2 regions of the Caballeronia sp. INML2 genome follow, and region 2 is predicted to be linked to the other one. Evidence: riboswitches for the same ligand, from Rfam matches in the RefSeq annotation. Region 2 holds a riboswitch; the other holds the start of a gene.
The links. A riboswitch is a leader RNA that binds a small molecule or an ion and turns the genes downstream of it on or off. The one in region 2 is predicted to bind thiamine pyrophosphate.
Positions count from the first base shown of each region.

Region 1: it holds a riboswitch for thiamine pyrophosphate, as region 2 does, so the genes downstream of both, NCT32_RS12450 (FAD-dependent oxidoreductase) here and thiC (phosphomethylpyrimidine synthase ThiC) in region 2, are expected to answer to the same signal.

Region 1 is NZ_JALQDH010000035.1:26,818-35,563, forward strand. Features, by position in the region: gene thiS (sulfur carrier protein ThiS) at 1-190, opposite strand, end outside; gene NCT32_RS12450 (FAD-dependent oxidoreductase) at 207-1,355, opposite strand; TPP riboswitch at 1,538-1,662, opposite strand; gene NCT32_RS12455 (ABC transporter ATP-binding protein/permease) at 1,893-3,635, shown strand; gene NCT32_RS12460 (glutamate synthase subunit beta) at 3,701-5,167, opposite strand; gene NCT32_RS12465 (glutamate synthase-related protein) at 5,245-8,746, opposite strand, start outside.
Region 2 is NZ_JALQDH010000013.1:56,961-65,706, reverse strand. Features, by position in the region: gene NCT32_RS04585 (EamA family transporter) at 442-1,383, opposite strand; TPP riboswitch at 1,629-1,773, shown strand; gene thiC (phosphomethylpyrimidine synthase ThiC) at 1,916-3,847, shown strand; gene NCT32_RS04575 (glycine zipper 2TM domain-containing protein) at 4,110-4,322, shown strand; gene NCT32_RS04570 (hypothetical protein) at 4,534-5,025, shown strand; gene NCT32_RS37230 (hypothetical protein) at 5,319-5,447, shown strand; gene NCT32_RS04565 (L-lactate permease) at 5,713-7,323, shown strand; gene NCT32_RS04560 (DMT family transporter) at 7,439-8,371, shown strand.

The sequences.
Region 1 (8,746 bases), on a different contig from region 2:
CCGCGACGGGCGACACGACATCGAGCTTGTCGCCGGCGGCGAGCGTTTTCGTGGCGTGCTCGCCGCGCGCCACGAACTGGCCGTTCAAGGCGACTGCGAATGGCGGCTTCGCGCCGAATGCGGCGAGCGCTTGAGTGACGGTGACGTCGTCGGGCAAATCGAAGACGCGCTGATTGATATGGATGTTCATGGCTTTGGTCTCTTGCTCAATGCGACAGCGCGGGCGCGACCGAGAACGCGCCGTGCAGCAGCTCGGGCCAGCGCGCGGCGCCGCGGAAATCGGCGAAGGTCCCGGCATCGGCGACGTCGCCAGAAACGAGCGCCTCCGCTAGACAGCTCGCCACATCCGCGACTTCGGGCGCGATCATGAAGCCGTGGCGGTACAGGCCGTTCACGCGCACGGTCCGCGCCCCGTCCCAGACGATGGCCGGCCGATGATCCGGCAAGGTCGGCCGGCAATGCGAATTCAGTTCAAGGATGCGCGCCTCGCCGAAGCCCGGATGCACGGCGAAAGCGGCGCTCAGCAGTTCCAGCGCCGAGCGCACGCTTACGGGCGACATGTCTTCTCCTTCCACTTCCGTCGCGCCGATCACGTACAGATCGTTCTCCTTGGGCGCGATATAGAGCGGATAGCGCGGATGCAGCAACCGCACGGGCCGCGAAAGCCCAATGCCCGGCGCATGCACGCGCGCGACTTCGCCCCGGATGCCGCGCAGTGCGGGCCACGCGGGTTTTGCGCCCAAGCCGCGGCAATCGATGATCCAGCGGGCGTCGGGCATGGCGTCGACCGGCGTGTTCCAGTATGTGCGCACGCCGCGCGCCGTGAGGCCGGCCGCGAGCGCGCTCAAGGCCTGCCGGTTATCCAGCTGACCCTCGTTCGGCAGCAGCCAGCCCTGCGCGAAGCGCGTTCCCAGTGCCGGTTCGGCTTGCGCGACCTGCGCGCCCGCGAGCTTGACGAACCCGCCATCGAGCAAGTCGGCGGGCGAATTGGCGCGCAAGCGGCGCTCGAACAGCGGCGCCTCCGCGCGATCCGCGCCGTGCCAGACGACGAGCGTTCCGTTGCGCTGAAAGAAGACCGGCTCGGGCAATTGCGCGATGAGACGCGGCCAGCGTTCGAGCGACGCCGCCCCGAGCCCGACGACGAGCGGCTCCGCGCTCGCCGCCTCGGCGAGCGGCGCTAGCATCGCGGCGGCGACCCACGCAGCCGACTGCGTGCCCGCTGCGTCGCCGCGTTCGTAGAGCGCGACGTCATGGCCCGCGCCAGCGAGTTGCCAGGCGATGAGCCGCCCGACGAGCCCGCCGCCGACGACGGCGAAATCCTCCCGGCGCGGTGCGCCCTGTTCGATCCTGTTCAATTCGCTGTCTCCAAAGGGCGCGACGCTGCACTGTACGAGGAGACGAAGTACGCGATCTCGACCGTGCGGGCGCGGCGCCGCATCACAAGGACGAAATCAGCGGAGAGACCGGCTCGGCATGGATGAAACGTGCCGGGCGGAAAGAAAATACTGGAAGAGACTGGAGGAATGGCGCGTGACTCGCGCGTTCTCCGGAAACTTCCCTCGCCGGTATTACCCGGATCGGGTGCAAAGGGTCTCTCTCAGCCTCGCCGCGCTGCCGACCGTTCCGGCCGCCGATGCGCGCGAAGCACCCCTGTTTCGTCGAGGATCATTAAAACATGAAAGGCGAAGGCGCTGCAAACCGGGATTGCCCGCCTTTTATCGCCCGCGCCGGCACTCTGGCACAATGCCGCGAACACGGTTCGCCGCACGATCGCGCGAAATTAAGCGGACGTTAAGACAATCCCGGAACAATTCGCGGGGCCGGAAAAAGCGCGCGCGACCTGGCCGCGGACGTAACAATCGGGCGCCCCGGGGCGCATCAGCAGGAAGCTCATGACCAACATTCGTACCGAAAGCACACAGCAGAAGGCCGACGAAGTCTCGGCGTGGAGCCTCATCAAGCCGTACTGGATTTCCGAGGAGCGCGGTGTCGCGTGGGGTCTGCTCGTCGCGATCATCGCGATCAACATGACGGTCGTGTGGATCAATGTCCGGCTCAATAGCTGGAACGCCGACTTCTATAACGCGCTGCAGAACAAGAACGTCAGGGACTTTCCTCATCTGCTGCTGATCTTCACGGGCCTCGCGTTCGCGTACATCCTGCTCGCGGTGTACGGGCGTTATCTGCGGCAGATGCTCGCGTTTCGCTGGCGGCAGTGGCTCACCAACAGGTTTCTGGAGCAATGGCTCGGCGACAAGGCGTTCTATCGCATCGAGCGCGATCGCCTCGCCGACAACCCCGACCAGCGTATTTCCGACGACCTGCAGTCCTTCGCCACCACCACGCTTTCGCTGTCCCTCGACCTGCTTTCGACGCTCGTCACACTCGTTACCTTCATCACGATTCTCTGGACCATCGCGGGCGCGCTCACCTTCTCGCTCGGCGCCACACCGGTCACGATTCCCGGCTACATGGTGTGGGCCGCCGCGCTCTACGCGATTCTCGGTTCGCTGATCATCCAGAAGGTCGGGCATCCGCTCGTGTCGATCAACTATCAGCAGCAGAAAGTCGAAGCGGATTTTCGCTTCGGGCTGATTCGCGTGCGCGAAAACGCCGAGCAGATCGCGTTCTACGATGGCATCTCCACCGAAACCGCCAACGCAAAGACCATCTTCCAGCGCATCCGCGACAACTGGTGGCTCATCATGAAGTACACGAAGCGCATGACTTTCGTGTTGAGCTTCTACGGACAGATCGCGATCATCTTTCCGATCATGGTCGCCGCGCCGCGCTACTTCGCGGGCGCGTTTTCGTTCGGCGTGCTGATGCAGATTTCATCAGCGTTCGGCACGGTCAGCGATTCGTTTTCATGGTTCATCAACAGTTATTCGACGTTGGTCGAATGGCGCGCCACCGTCAACCGTCTGCGCGAATTCAAGCGCGTGATGCGCTCGACGCATATCCGCGAGGAAACGTCGCCGGCGACGGAGCACGGGGGCATCAACCTGCACTACACGAGCACGCCGTCGCTCACGACGAACGGCCTCATGCTCGCGCTTCCCAACGGTACGCCGCTCTCGCGCGTGGCGAACGTGTCGATCGAGCCGGGCTCGCGCTGGCTCGTCGTCGGGCCGTCGGGATCGGGCAAGAGCACGTTGATGCGCGCGCTGGCGGGCTTGTGGCCGTTCGGCGACGGCACGATCGACGCGCCCGTCGACGCAAAGATGATGTTCATCCCGCAGATGAGCTATCTGCCGATCGGGACGCTGCGTGCGGCGCTTTCGTATCCGTCGCCCGGCGGCACCTTCAGCGACGACGAATCGCGCGAAGTGCTGCGCATGTGCAATCTCGAAGCTTATGCGGATCGGCTGGACGAAAGCGCGCACTGGGCGCGGAGCCTGTCGCCGGGCGAGCAGCAGCGTCTCGCCGCGGCGCGCGTACTGCTCCACAAGCCCGACTTCGTGTTCCTCGATGAAGCGACCAGCGCGCTCGACGCCGAGAACGAACTGCATATCTACAACACGCTCGTCGAGCGGCTGCCGAAGGCGGCGATTCTGAGCGTGGCGCATCGCGAGTCGGTGGCGATGTTCCATGACTACAAGATCGAGATCGAGCGGGCGATGGCGGAGGTTTGATCCGCGCCGCAGCCAAAACAAAAAGGCCACGCAACCGCGTGGCCTTCGCATCGATGCCCGGCGCCTTATCGCGGCAACTCGCTCGACCCCATCAGATACGCATCGACCGATCGCGCGCACTGACGTCCTTCGCGAATCGCCCAGACGACCAGTGACTGACCACGGCGCATGTCACCCGCCGTGAACACCTTGTCCGCCGATGTGTAATACGCCTTGTCGCCTTCGGTTGCGGCACGCACATTCCCGCGCGCATCCTTCTCGACGCCGAACGCCTCCAGCACCGGCGAAACCGGCTGCGTAAAGCCCATCGCGAGCAGCACGAGATCGGCCTTCAGTTCGAATTCGGAATTCGGCACTTCCTGCATCTTGCCGCCCTTCCACTCGACGCGCACCGCGATCAGCTTCTCGACCTTGCCGTTCTTGCCTTCGAAGCGCTTCGTCGCCACGGACCAGTCGCGATCGCAACCTTCCTCATGCGACGACGACGTGCGCAGCTTGATCGGCCAATACGGCCAGACGAGCGGCTTGTTCTCTTCCTCGGGCGGCTGCGCGAGCAGTTCGAACTGCGCCACGCTCTTTGCGCCGTGACGATTCGACGTGCCCACACAGTCGGAACCCGTATCGCCGCCGCCGATCACGACGACATGCTTGCCCTTCGCCAGCAGTTGATCCGTCAGCTTGTCGCCGGCGTTGACCTTGTTCTGCTGCGGCAGGAATTCCATCGCATAGTAGATGCCTTCCAGCTCGCGACCCGGCACCGGCAAATCGCGCGGCGTTTCCGAGCCGCCCGCGATCACGACCGCGTCGAACTGTTCCTTCAGCTCGTCCGGCGTGATCGTTTCCTTCGCCGTGTTGCCGATGTACGCCGGCAACGGATCACGACCGATGAACACGTTCGTGCGGAACGACACGCCCTCCGCCTCCATCTGACGCATGCGGCGGTCGATCAGCCACTTCTCCAGCTTGAAGTCGGGGATGCCGTAACGCAACAGACCGCCGATGCGATCGTTCTTCTCGAACACGACCACTTCGTGCCCCGCGCGCCCGAGCTGTTGCGCGGCCGCGAGGCCCGCGGGGCCCGAACCGACGACCGCGACCTTCTTGCCCGTCTTGTGCTTCGGCGGCTGCGGCACGACCCAGCCCTCGGCGAATGCCTTGTCGATGATCGCGTGCTCGATCGACTTGATGCCGACCGGATCGTCATTGATGCCGAGCGTGCAAGCCGCTTCGCACGGCGCCGGACAAATGCGGCCCGTGAACTCCGGGAAGTTGTTGGTCGAGTGCAGCACGTTGATCGCGCTCTTCCAGTCCTGCTGGAACACGAGATCGTTGAAATCCGGAATGATGTTGTTGACCGGACAGCCGTTGTTGCAGAACGGGATGCCGCAATCCATGCAGCGCGCGCCTTGAATCTTGGCGTCCTCATCCGTCAGTGCGGCGACGAATTCCTTGTAATGCTTGACGCGGGTCAGCGGTGCTTCGTATGCCTCGTGGCGGCGTTCGAATTCGAGAAAACCGGTTGCCTTGCCCATTTCTTTCTCTGTGTACAGTGAGGGACCTGCTTCCCGACGCGCTCGCATCGGGAAGGCCTTCTATATATAAAACCGCTTCAAGCCGCGATGGCGTCTTTCGACTTTTTCGCGCCGAGCTCGGTGAGCGCGCGCTTGTACTCGGTCGGGAACACCTTGACGAACTGGCGGCGAGCCGAATCCCAGTTCTCGAGCAGCGACTTCGCACGCGGCGAGCCGGTGAACTGGAAGTGACGCTCGATCAGGCCCTTGAGCAGCGCTTCGTCCGTCTTGCCGCCGTGCCACAGCGCGCGATCCACCGTGCGCTCCTGTTCGGCCTGCTGCAGCACGGGATCGAGCGCGACCATCGACTTGTTGCACTTGCCCGCGAACATGCCGTCCGGGTCGTACACGAATGCGATGCCGCCCGACATGCCCGCCGCGAAGTTGCGGCCCGTCTCGCCGAGCACGACCACCGTGCCGCCCGTCATGTATTCGCAGCCGTGATCGCCCGTGCCTTCGACGACCGCCGTCGCGCCCGAGTTGCGCACGCAGAAGCGCTCGCCCGCCACGCCGCGGAAATACGATTCGCCTTCGATCGCGCCGTACATCACCGTGTTGCCGCAGATGATGTTTTCCTCGGACTTGCCGCGGAAGTCGTTGGTCGGGCGAATGATGATGCGCCCGCCCGACAGGCCCTTGCCGACATAGTCGTTGCCGTCGCCGACGAGATCCAGCGTGACGCCCTTCGCAAGGAATGCGCCGAAGCTCTGGCCGGCCGTGCCCTTCAACTGGATGTGGATCGAGTCGTCGGGCAGGCCGTCGTGACCGTGCTTCTTCGCGATGAGACCGGACAGCATCGCGCCGACCGTGCGGTTCACGTTGCGCACCGGCTGGATGAACGAGACATGCTCGCCCTTCTCGATCGCCGCCTTCGATTTCTCGATCAGCACGTGATCGAGCGCCTTGTCGAGCCCATGATCCTGCACGTCGACATGCTTGCGCGCGACGTCCTCACCGACCGGCACCTGATAGAAGATGCGCGAGAAGTCGAGACCCTTCGCCTTCCAGTGTTCGATGCCCTTCTTCATATCGAGCAGATCGACGCGGCCGATCAGGTCGTCGAACTTGCGGATACCGAACTGCGCCATGATCTCGCGCACTTCTTCCGCAACGAAGAAGAAGAAGTTGACGACGTGCTCCGGCTGCCCTGAGAACTTTGCGCGCAGCACCGGATCCTGCGTCGCGACGCCGACGGGGCACGTGTTCAGATGGCACTTGCGCATCATGATGCAGCCTTCGACGACGAGCGGCGCCGTCGCGAAGCCGAACTCGTCCGCGCCGAGCAGCGCGCCGATCACGACGTCGCGGCCGGTCTTCATCTGGCCGTCGGCCTGCACGCGGATGCGTCCGCGCAGCCGGTTCAGCACGAGCGTCTGCTGCGTTTCGGCGAGGCCGAGTTCCCACGGCGTGCCCGCGTGCTTCAGCGACGACAACGGCGATGCGCCCGTGCCGCCGTCGTGACCCGCGATCACGACGTGATCCGCCTTCGCTTTCGCCACACCGGCGGCAACCGTGCCGACACCGACCTCCGACACGAGTTTCACCGAAATGCTCGACGACGAGTTCACGTTCTTCAGATCGTGAATCAGTTGCGCGAGGTCTTCGATCGAATAGATGTCGTGGTGCGGCGGCGGCGAAATCAGGCCGACGCCCGGCACCGAATAGCGCAGCTTGCCGATGTAATCGGACACCTTGTGGCCCGGAAGCTGACCGCCTTCGCCCGGCTTCGCGCCCTGCGCCATCTTGATCTGGATCTGGTCCGCCGACGACAGATATTCCGCCGTCACGCCAAACCGGCCCGACGCGACCTGCTTGATCTTCGAGCGCAGCGAATCGCCGTCCTTCAGCGGGATGTCGGTGATGACTTCCTTGCCGATGATCGATTGCAGCGTGTCGCCGTTCTTGATCGGAATGCCGCGCAGTTCGTTGCGATAACGCGTTTCGTCCTCGCCGCCTTCGCCCGTGTTCGACTTGCCGCCGATGCGGTTCATCGCGACAGCGAGCGTGGCGTGCGCTTCCGTGCTGATCGAGCCGAGCGACATCGCGCCCGTTGCGAAGCGCTTGACGATGTCCTTCGCCGATTCGACTTCGTCGAGCGGAATCGCCTTCGACGGCTCGACCTTGAACTCGAACAGGCCACGGAACGTCATGTGACGCTTCGTCTGGTCGTTGATGATGTGCGCGTATTCCTTGTACGTCTGATACGAGTTGCTGCGAGCCGAATGCTGCAGCTTGGCGATCGCGTCCGGCGTCCACATGTGCTCTTCGCCGCGCACGCGGTACGCATACTCGCCGCCCGCGTCGAGCATGGTCGCGAGGACCGGGTTGTCGCCGAATGCGTCGCGATGCAGGTGGATCGCCTCTTCCGCCACTTCGAACAGGCCGATGCCGCCGACCTTCGTCGCCGTGCCCTTGAAATACTTCTCGACCAGCTCCGTCGACAGGCCGACGCCTTCGAAGATCTGCGCGCCGGTGTAGGACATGTACGTCGAAATGCCCATCTTCGACATGACCTTCAACAGGCCCTTGCCGACCGCCTTCGTGAAGTTGTAGATGACCTTGTCGGCCGACAGATCGCCCTTCAGGCCTTCGGCCATGTTGGCGAGCGTTTCGAGCGCGAGGTACGGGTGAACGGCTTCCGCGCCGTAGCCCGCGAGCAGCGCGAAGTGATGCGTCTCGCGCGCCGAGCCCGTTTCCACGACGAGACCCGTGCTCGTGCGCAGACCGTGCGCGACGAGATGCGAGTGAATGGCCGAGGTGGCGAGCAGCGCCGGGATGGCGACGTTGTCACGGTCCATCTTGCGATCGGACACGATCAGAATGTTGTAGCCGGACTTCACGGCATCGACCGCTTCCGCGCACAGCGACGCGATGCGTGCCTCGATACCTTCCTTGCCCCACGCCACCGGATAGCAGATGTTCAGTTCGTACGAGCTGAACTTGCCGCCGGTGTATTTGTCGATCGCGCGGATCTTCGCGATGTCCTTGAAGTCGAGCACGGGCTGCGACACTTCGAGACGCATCGTCGGATTGATGTTGGTCGTGTCGAGCAGGTTCGGCTTCGGACCGATGAACGAGTTGAGCGACATGACGAGGTTCTCGCGGATCGGATCGATCGGCGGGTTCGTCACTTGCGCGAACAACTGCTTGAAATAGTTGTAGAGCGTCTTGTTCTTGTTCGACATGACCGCGAGCGGCGAGTCGTTGCCCATCGAGCCCACGGCCTCTTCGCCCGACTGCGCCATCGGCGCCATCAGGAACTTGAGGTCTTCCTGCGTGTAGCCGAACGCCTGCTGACGATCGAGCAGCGCGGCGGCTTCGCGGCGTTGCGTTTCGACGTCTTCGGCCTTCGGCTCGATCTCGTCGAGCTTGATGCGCACGGCGTCGATCCAGCTCTTGTACGGCTTCGCGTTGGACAGGTTGTCCTTCAGTTCCTTGTCCTCGATGATGCGGCCCTGCTCCATGTCGATCAGGAACATCTTGCCCGGCTGCAGACGCCACTTCTTGACGATCTTCGATTCGGGAATGGGCAGCACGCCG
Region 2 (8,746 bases):
GCTGAGCTGCGATCCTCCATCAGCGTTTCGCATCGGATATCGGTCAAAAGCAGGGAGTCTTGCGTCAGCAAGATCGCCCTCGGCGCAGGCACGCAGGGTCCGCAACAACACCTGGTATTTCAGGATCATGCGCATTTGCAACCAGCCGATCGCGCTCGCACCGACGTATTCGTGTGCGTACCCCTGCCGCGCGCAATAGCGGCGATGGTTCTCAAACGACGCGCGAGCGTTAACGTCGGTGAAAAAACGGCTCCGCGACGCGCTCTGGCCGCTGATTCTGTCCGGCGCTCGGCGCGCGGGCAAGTACGAAGACAGATTGTTTCACCCTGATGGTCCGAAGATAGAAGTTCGGGAGCGCCCAAATATCCGCGCCGCGATACGGACACCCAGCCCAGCGATTACGGACTCGCGACGATTACGCGCTCTTCGGCAAGAAGTCTGTCAAGCCAGCCCCCGCCGCCGATAATCGAACCAAAAAGAAAGCCCCACGGAAAGCAAAATAACGACCGTCGCAATCACGGTCCACTGCGTGACGACTTCGCCGAGCAACAACGCGCCCAACATGACCGCGACCACCGGATTCACATAAAGACAACTCGTCGCGACAATCGTGCTCGTATTGCGAATCAGAAAGTTATACGCGACATATGCAGCCATCGATCCGATCACCACGAGATACACGAACGAAAATCCCGCGCCGGCGCTCATGTGCGTCAGACGCTCGCCCGACGCCAGCGCGATCGCCGTCGCGATCAGCCCGCCCAGGCCGATCTGCAAGGCCGTCGACATGAGCAGATCCGACGGCTGCCGCAGACGCGTCGCCAGATGCGCGCCGCCCGCCCAGAAAATCGCGGCGCACAGAATCGCCAGCGTGCCGACAGTCGAACTCGGAGAAGGATCGCCGTGGTTCAGCAGCACGATGCCGATGAGACCGAGCGCCACCGCGAACCATTCGCCTCTCGCGACGCCGCGCCCGCTGAGCGCGGTGAAGATCGTCGCGAAGAGCGGCACGGTGGCTACCATCACCGCCGCCGTGCCGGTGCCCACCGTGCGCATGCCGTAGGCCATCATCCCGCTCGACAAGCCCTCCAGCAAAGTGCCGACGATCGCCGCATTGCGCACTTCCCGCGCGCTCGGCCACACCGCCTTGCGATGCACGGCGATCGCGAAGAGCCCGACCCCGGCGCACAGGTTTCGCAGGCCGCCGAGCATGAGCGGCGGGAACGATTCGAGCGACAGATGAATCCCGAGATACGTCGAGCCCCACACGAGATACACGACGGCCAGCGCGAGCGCGACTTGCCCTTTGAAGGAGCGCGGCGCACGAAACGGAAAGCGGTCGGGGAAACTGAACGGCAGGCGCGGCGGCGGCAGAGCGGACATGCATTACTCCGCGACGGCTGCGCGCCGGATGACTGCGAAAGAGACCGGGACAGACGCTGCGGCAACTACCAGACTGGACGACATGACGGAACGAAGGAAGTGCGGATTGCGCGAGGAGAGACCGCGCAATCCCCGGGAAAACCCCGAGAATTCGCGGCGCTCGACATTATGCAGTAAGCACGGAACGCGATTGCACAACTTTACGAATGGTTGCCAAGACGCCACGCCGCGGTGTAACGTGTCGGCTGCTAACGCGGGGGTCCTGCGTTGCACATCGTGATTTCGATCATCGGCTCATTCGACGAAATCGCTTCGTGTGGCGTGGGTGAGAAATACCCTTTGAACCTGATCTGGATAATGCCAGCGCAGGGAAGCGTTCGGGTTCCATGGTTCGCAGCATCCAGACCACTTCTTCCGGACCCGTACCTTTCCATCTCGTTCCTCCCTGTTTAGCTCCTGAATCAGCCGAGCTCGACGGCGTTCGTCCGCGTCGAGTCCGGATAAAACCGTCCCACACAGGAGAGACAGCCACATGAATGCCAACCCGAAATTCCTGTCCGAGAATGCCGTCGTCGATGCCGCCGCCATCGCGCCGCTGCCGAACTCGCGCAAGGTCTACGTGACCGGCTCGACGCCCGACATCCGCGTGCCGATGCGCGAAATCACGCAATCGGACACCCCCGACGGCTTCGGCGGCGAGAAGAATCCGCCGGTGTACGTGTACGACACGTCCGGCCCGTACACCGACCCGGACGCGAAGATCGACATCCGCTCGGGCTTGCCCGCGCTGCGCCGCGCGTGGATCGAGCGTCGCGGCGACACGGAGGAGCTCGCGGGACTGTCGAGCGAATTCGGCCGCGAGCGCGCCGCCGATCCGAAGACGGCCGAACTGCGCTTCCCCGACCTGCATCGCCATCCGCGTCGCGCGGTGGCCGGAAAGAACGTCTCGCAGATGCACTACGCACGGCAGGGCATCATCACGCCGGAGATGGAGTACATCGCGATCCGCGAGAACCAGCGGCGCGCCGAATATCTCGAAAGCCTGAAGAAGAGCGGCCCGAACGGCGAAAAGCTCGCGGCCATGATGGGCCGCCAGCACCCCGGCCAGGCGTTCGGCGCGGCGGCGTTCGGCAAGGACGGGCTCCAGGCAATCACACCCGAATTCGTGCGCGAGGAAGTGGCGCGCGGCCGCGCGATCATCCCGGCGAACATCAATCACCCGGAAAGCGAGCCGATGATCATCGGACGCAACTTCCTCGTGAAGATCAACGCGAACATCGGCAATTCGGCGGTGACCTCCTCCATCGGCGAGGAAGTCGACAAGATGACGTGGGCGATCCGCTGGGGCGGCGACACGGTCATGGATCTCTCGACGGGCAAGCACATTCATGAAACGCGCGAGTGGATCATCCGCAATTCGCCGGTGCCGATCGGCACCGTGCCGATCTATCAGGCGCTCGAAAAGGTCAACGGCAAGGCCGAGGACCTGACGTGGGAAATCTTCCGCGACACGCTGATCGAGCAGGCGGAGCAAGGCGTCGATTACTTCACGATTCATGCGGGCGTGCGCCTGCAATACGTGCCGCTGACGGCCAACCGCATGACGGGCATCGTGTCGCGCGGCGGCTCGATCATGGCGAAGTGGTGCCTCGCGCATCACAAGGAAAGTTTCATCTACGAGCACTTCGAAGACATCTGCGAAATCATGAAGCAATACGATGTCTCGTTCTCGCTCGGCGACGGCCTGCGCCCCGGCTCGATCTACGACGCCAACGACGAAGCGCAGCTCGGCGAGCTCAAGACCCTCGGCGAACTGACGCAGGTCGCCTGGAAGCACGACGTGCAGGTGATGATCGAAGGCCCCGGCCATGTGCCGATGCAGCTCATCAAGGAGAACATGGACCTGCAACTGGAATGGTGCGACGAGGCGCCCTTCTACACGCTCGGGCCGCTGACCACGGACATCGCGCCGGGATACGACCACATCACGTCGGGCATCGGCGCGGCGATGATCGGCTGGTTCGGCACGGCGATGCTCTGCTACGTCACGCCGAAGGAACACCTCGGCCTGCCGAACAAGGACGACGTCAAGGAAGGCATCATCACCTACAAGCTCGCGGCGCACGCGGCGGATCTGGCGAAGGGTCATCCGGGCGCGCAAGTTCGCGATAACGCGCTGTCCAAGGCGCGTTTCGAGTTCCGTTGGGAAGACCAGTTCAACCTTGGCCTCGATCCGGACAAGGCGCGCGAATTCCACGACGAAACCCTGCCGAAGGATTCGGCCAAAGTCGCGCACTTCTGCTCGATGTGCGGCCCGCATTTCTGCTCGATGAAGATCACGCAGGACGTACGCGATTTCGCCGCGAAGCAGGGCTTGAGCGAAAACGAGGCGCTCGCCAAAGGCATGGAGACGAAGGCGATCGAATTCGTGAGAAAGGGCTCGGAAATCTATCAGCCGACCTGATGCTCATTTTTGGCTGACAACGGCCTTTCGCACAGCGCGTGCGAAAGGCCGTTTTTTTATGGGGACCGGGCGCAATGTCTTGTCGCGCCTGGAGGAAAGATTGATCTGACGATTCAGGCACCTTTTCTGCTGGAGATGTGCACGAACCGGCGAAAACATGGCGGCCCCCCTTTGGGCCGACGCCGAAACGGTTGCACCGCGTCGCGCGTAGTCGCGGGCGAACCGGAGCCGATTCATCTCATCATCGAATTGGAGAGTCGACATGAAAAACATCAAACAGATCGGCGCCGCTGCAGTGGTCGTTGCGTTTCTGGGAGGATTGACCGCTTGTAGCGACATGACCACGCGTCAACGGGATACCGCCATCGGCGCTGGCGTCGGCGCGGCCGGCGGAGCGGTGATCGGCGGCAGCGCACTTTCGACGCTGGGCGGCGCCGCCGTTGGGGGCATCATCGGGAATCAGGTCGGCAAGTAGCGAAACCGTTGCCTGTGCGGCGAAGTGTTCCGCTTCGCCGCCATAAAAGAGTCCGCCGTTTCAAATTTGTTACAGAAAAACGCTTCGGTAATGCTTTGTCACATGACGCCGGACGCTTGCCCCTCATCGTTGGCCTAAGCTGTTTCTTGACGGACCGTTCGATTTTTATCGATCCCGGAGTCCGGCCAGCCGTAGTGCAAGGAGCAGCATCATGATTTCCGCCCGCAGCATTCCCGGACTCGTAACGGCCGCCGCCGCGCTCGCCGTCGGGCTTCTTCTGAGCGGGTGTTATTACCCTTACGGCTATCCGGCTTATCCATCCTATCCCGTCACCAGCGCGATCTACACGCAGCGCGAATTCACGGTGCCGGCGTCGGGTGCGGCCGTCGCTTCGTCGCCTGCCACCCTTCCGCCGCAATACGAGTACGCAGTCGGCTCGCCCTATTCCGACTACTACCAGACCTATCCGTACCCTTATCCGTACTATCCGCCGTACGCCGCTTACCCGGCTTATTACCGCTATGGCTACGGCTATCCGGCGGTCTCGTTTGGATTCGGTTATTGGGGCGGCGGCGGTTGCTGCTGGGGCCACGGCGGGCACGGCGGCGGTTGGCACGGCCACGGCGGGCATGGCGGGCATGGCGGAGGCGGATGGCACGGCGGCGGCGGCAGCTGGCATGGTGGCGGCGGCCACGGCCACTGAGCGCGGTGCCGCGCGTCGGCGCGCGCGACATGCGACGGAAAATCGTTTTTTCCGTCGCCCCGTAACAGGGCTGCAACATTTTCTGACGCGCACACGCCTTCGCGCGCGGATTGCGCGACTGTGCGCCCGGACACTTTCCTTATCCGACAAGGCTTCGGCACATTTCGCCAGACGATTGGCACAGTTCTGGCTACATAGGTCCCCTATTCGCCACGCCGCAATGGCGATCCAAGCACCTAGCAGCAAAACTTCGCGCGCATCATCGGCGCACTTTCCGTATCGGGGGATCGGACATGATGGCCTTTATGTTTTTTTTGCTGTGGATGCTTGCCTCGCTCGGCCTGTTGACCGTGTGGGTGTTCCGCCAGACGCCTCCTGCCGGCCCTGACGATCGCGCGCCCGATGCGGTCGCCAAAGGCTGACGCCCGCCACTTACGCACGCTCCCGCGCCACTCGCGCATCGACGACGCGCCCCAAGCGGCGCGCTTCGTCACGCCCGCGCCCTACGCCCACGCCGCAATAACCGGCATTCACGACTTGACGCAGGCCGTTCGCGCCCTATTCTTAGTGGGCGCGTTTATGCGTTTGCTTAAGTCGGCGGCCGACTCCTGCTGAACATCAAACTCCACGCGCATCGCGGCTTTGCTTCGCGCCGCTTCGGCTCATGACAAAGAGAAGGAGACCCTGATGTTTCACCAGCTACTCACCCCGATCGCCAATTCGCTGTTCGCGTCCTTTATCGTCGCCGCGCTGCCGATCATCCTCGTGCTCGTGCTGCTGGGCTGGGCGCGCCGCCCCGCGTGGCAGGCATCGCTCGCCGGATTGATTCTCGCGTTCGTGATCGCCGTGGCGGGCTGGCGTTTCCCGGCCGGGCTCGCGCTCGATTCGGTCGCGGCCGGCGCCGTCTTTGCGCTGTGGCCCGTCATGTGGATCGTCTTCGCCGCGATCCTGCTCTACAACGTCGCGCAACGCTCGGGGCGTTTCGAAGCGTTTCGTCTGTGGATGGTCGACAACCTCCCGAACGACCGGCGCATCGTGCTGGTGGTGATCGGCTTCTCGTTCGGCGCGCTGCTCGAAGGCATCTCGGGCTTCGGCACGCCGATCGCCATCACGAGCTCGCTGCTGATTCTGCTCGGCTTCCCGACGCTGGAAGCGCTCACCTTCACGCTGATCTTCAACACGGCGCCGGTCGCGTTCGGCGCGCTCGGCGTGCCGATCACCGTGCTCGGCGCGGTCACGCACCTGCCGACCGACGCCCTCGCGAAAATGGTCGGCCGCCAGTTGCCGTTCTTCGCGTTCTTCCTGCCGTTCTACGTGATCGGCATCTACGCAGGCTTTCGCAACATGACGCGCGTCTGGCCCGTGCTGCTCGTCTCCGGGGGCGCGTTCGCGCTCACGCAGTTCGTGACGTCGAACTACATCAGCTATGCGCTGACCGACGTGCTCTCCTCGCTCGTCTCGCTGATTCTGACGATCGCGTTCCTGCGCGTGTGGAAGCCCGTCGCCGACGAGCGCTTCGCCGTAAACGTCGAGCGCCTCGGCGATAAAGACGACAAGCGCGCGGCGCTTTCGGGCGGCCACGGCTGGGTGCCGTGGATCGTCGTGTCGGCGGTCGTGATCGTGTGGACGGTGCTCAAGATTTTCCTGATCGGCGACGTCAAGGTCGCGTGGCCCGGACTCGACAAGGCCGTCTATATCACGCTCTATAAGCAGCCGTACGGCGCGATCTGGGACTTCCAGCCGCTCGCGACCGGCACCGCGATTCTGGTGGCGTCGATCATCACGGCGCTCCTCGTGAAGTTGCCCGCGCGCGAGTACGGCGCGGCGATCGTGGATACGTGGGTGCAGACGCGCATCGCCATTCTGACGGTCGCGACGATCGTCGGCCTCGCTTATCTGATGAACTACTCGGGCATGAACTACACGCTGGGTCTGGGCGTGGCGTCTGTCGGGCCGTTCTTCCCGCTCGTGTCCGCGTTCCTCGGCTGGGTGGCGGTGTTCCTCTCGGGCAGCGACACGTCGGGCAATGCGCTCTTCGGCAATCTGCAGGTGGTCGCGGCGAACCAGCTGAATCTGAACCCGGTGCTGATGGCGGCGACCAACTCGTCGGGCGGCGTGATGGGCAAGATGATCTCGCCGCAAAACATCTCGACCGGCGTGGCGACGACCGAACTCAAAGGCAAGGAAGGTCTCGTCTTCGCGCGCACATTCAAGCATTCGATCCTGCTCACGATCGTGCTCGGCGTGCTCGTGTGGCTGCAGCAGAACGTGCTGACGTGGATGATTCCGCCGCATTGAAATCGCGGCGCCTTTCTCCCGCTTCTTGCGCTTTCGTTCGGCGGGCGTTTTATCGGTATGAGCGCGGTGCTAACATGCGCGGACTTTTGATGAGCATCCCGAAGTCCGCCCTGTTATGTCACCCGCCAATCTGTTGCAACTGATCGTGCTCGCCGCCTTGTGGGGCGCATCGTTTCTCTTTATCCGCGTCGGCGTCGTCGAATTCGGCGTAGCGCCGCTGATGGCCCTGCGCGTCGGAATCGGCGCCGTGTTTCTGATCGCGATGCTGCTGGCGCGCCGCCCGTTCGCCGCCTCTGTCGCGACACTGCGCGCGCGCTGGCTTCAGTTGCTGGCCGTCGGCATTCTCAACTCCGCCGCGCCCTTCTGTCTCTTCGCCTACGCCGAACTGACGCTGTCGGCGGGCGCGACGTCCGTCATCAACGCGACGACGCCGCTCTTCGGCGCGCTCGTCGCCTTCCTGTGGCTGCGCGATCGCCTGACGACGGCACGCACGATCGGCATGGCAATCGGCTTCGCGGGCGTGCTCGTGCTGGTGTGGAACCAGATCGCGCCCGGGCACGCGGGGCATGACGCGGCGCTGCCGGTGCAGGGCATCCTCGCGGCGGCCGCGGCGCTCGCGGCATCCGCGCTCTACGGCGTCGCGGGCAACTTCGCGAAGAAGTATCTGATGGACGTCGACGCGATGACCAACGCCGCCGGCAGCATGATCGGCGCAACGCTCACGCTTGCGCCCATTGCGTTCCTCACGTGGCCCGCCGCGCCGGTTTCCGCCCACGCGTGGGGCGCGGTGCTCGCGCTCGGCATCGGCTGCACGGGCATCGCGTACTTCATCTATTTCCATCTGGTCGCGGTCGCGGGTCCGGCCCGCGCGATGACCGTCACCTTCGTCATTCCGCTCTTCGGCATTCTGTGGGGCGCGGTGTTTCTCGGCGAACATGTGTCGATTGCGATGATCGCGGGGTGTGGGATCGTGCTTGCGGGGACTTCGCTTGCTACCGGCGTTGTGAAGCGTGTGCCGTTCATTGGGCGGCGTAAGCTTGCGCCGTGAGCCAGGCTTCTGCCAGGAACGCTGGACGCCGCGGCGATTTCTTCGTTTTCTTGCTTCTGCATACCGTCGACATCGTTCGCGCTCTGATGGTCAAAGGCACCGGCGGCGCGCTGCCGACTTCCATCCCGGTAATCGGATCGCCAAGGAACGAAAGCGCTCCATGCGCTCGTGAATAGCGTCGAGTACCGCAAACAGCGGCGGTCCGTTCTTGTAGTTCGACCGGCGCGTCGGTTCGATATCCCCGCGTGCGTGCTGATGAATAAGGACTTGACCGGCGAGACGCTCGCTTCCCTGCGCGGGTGCTTCGGCTTCGACCTGGAACAGGTGGAGCGGCGCGCAGCGGCCCCCGATTGCTAGCTCCGCCGGCCATTCGAT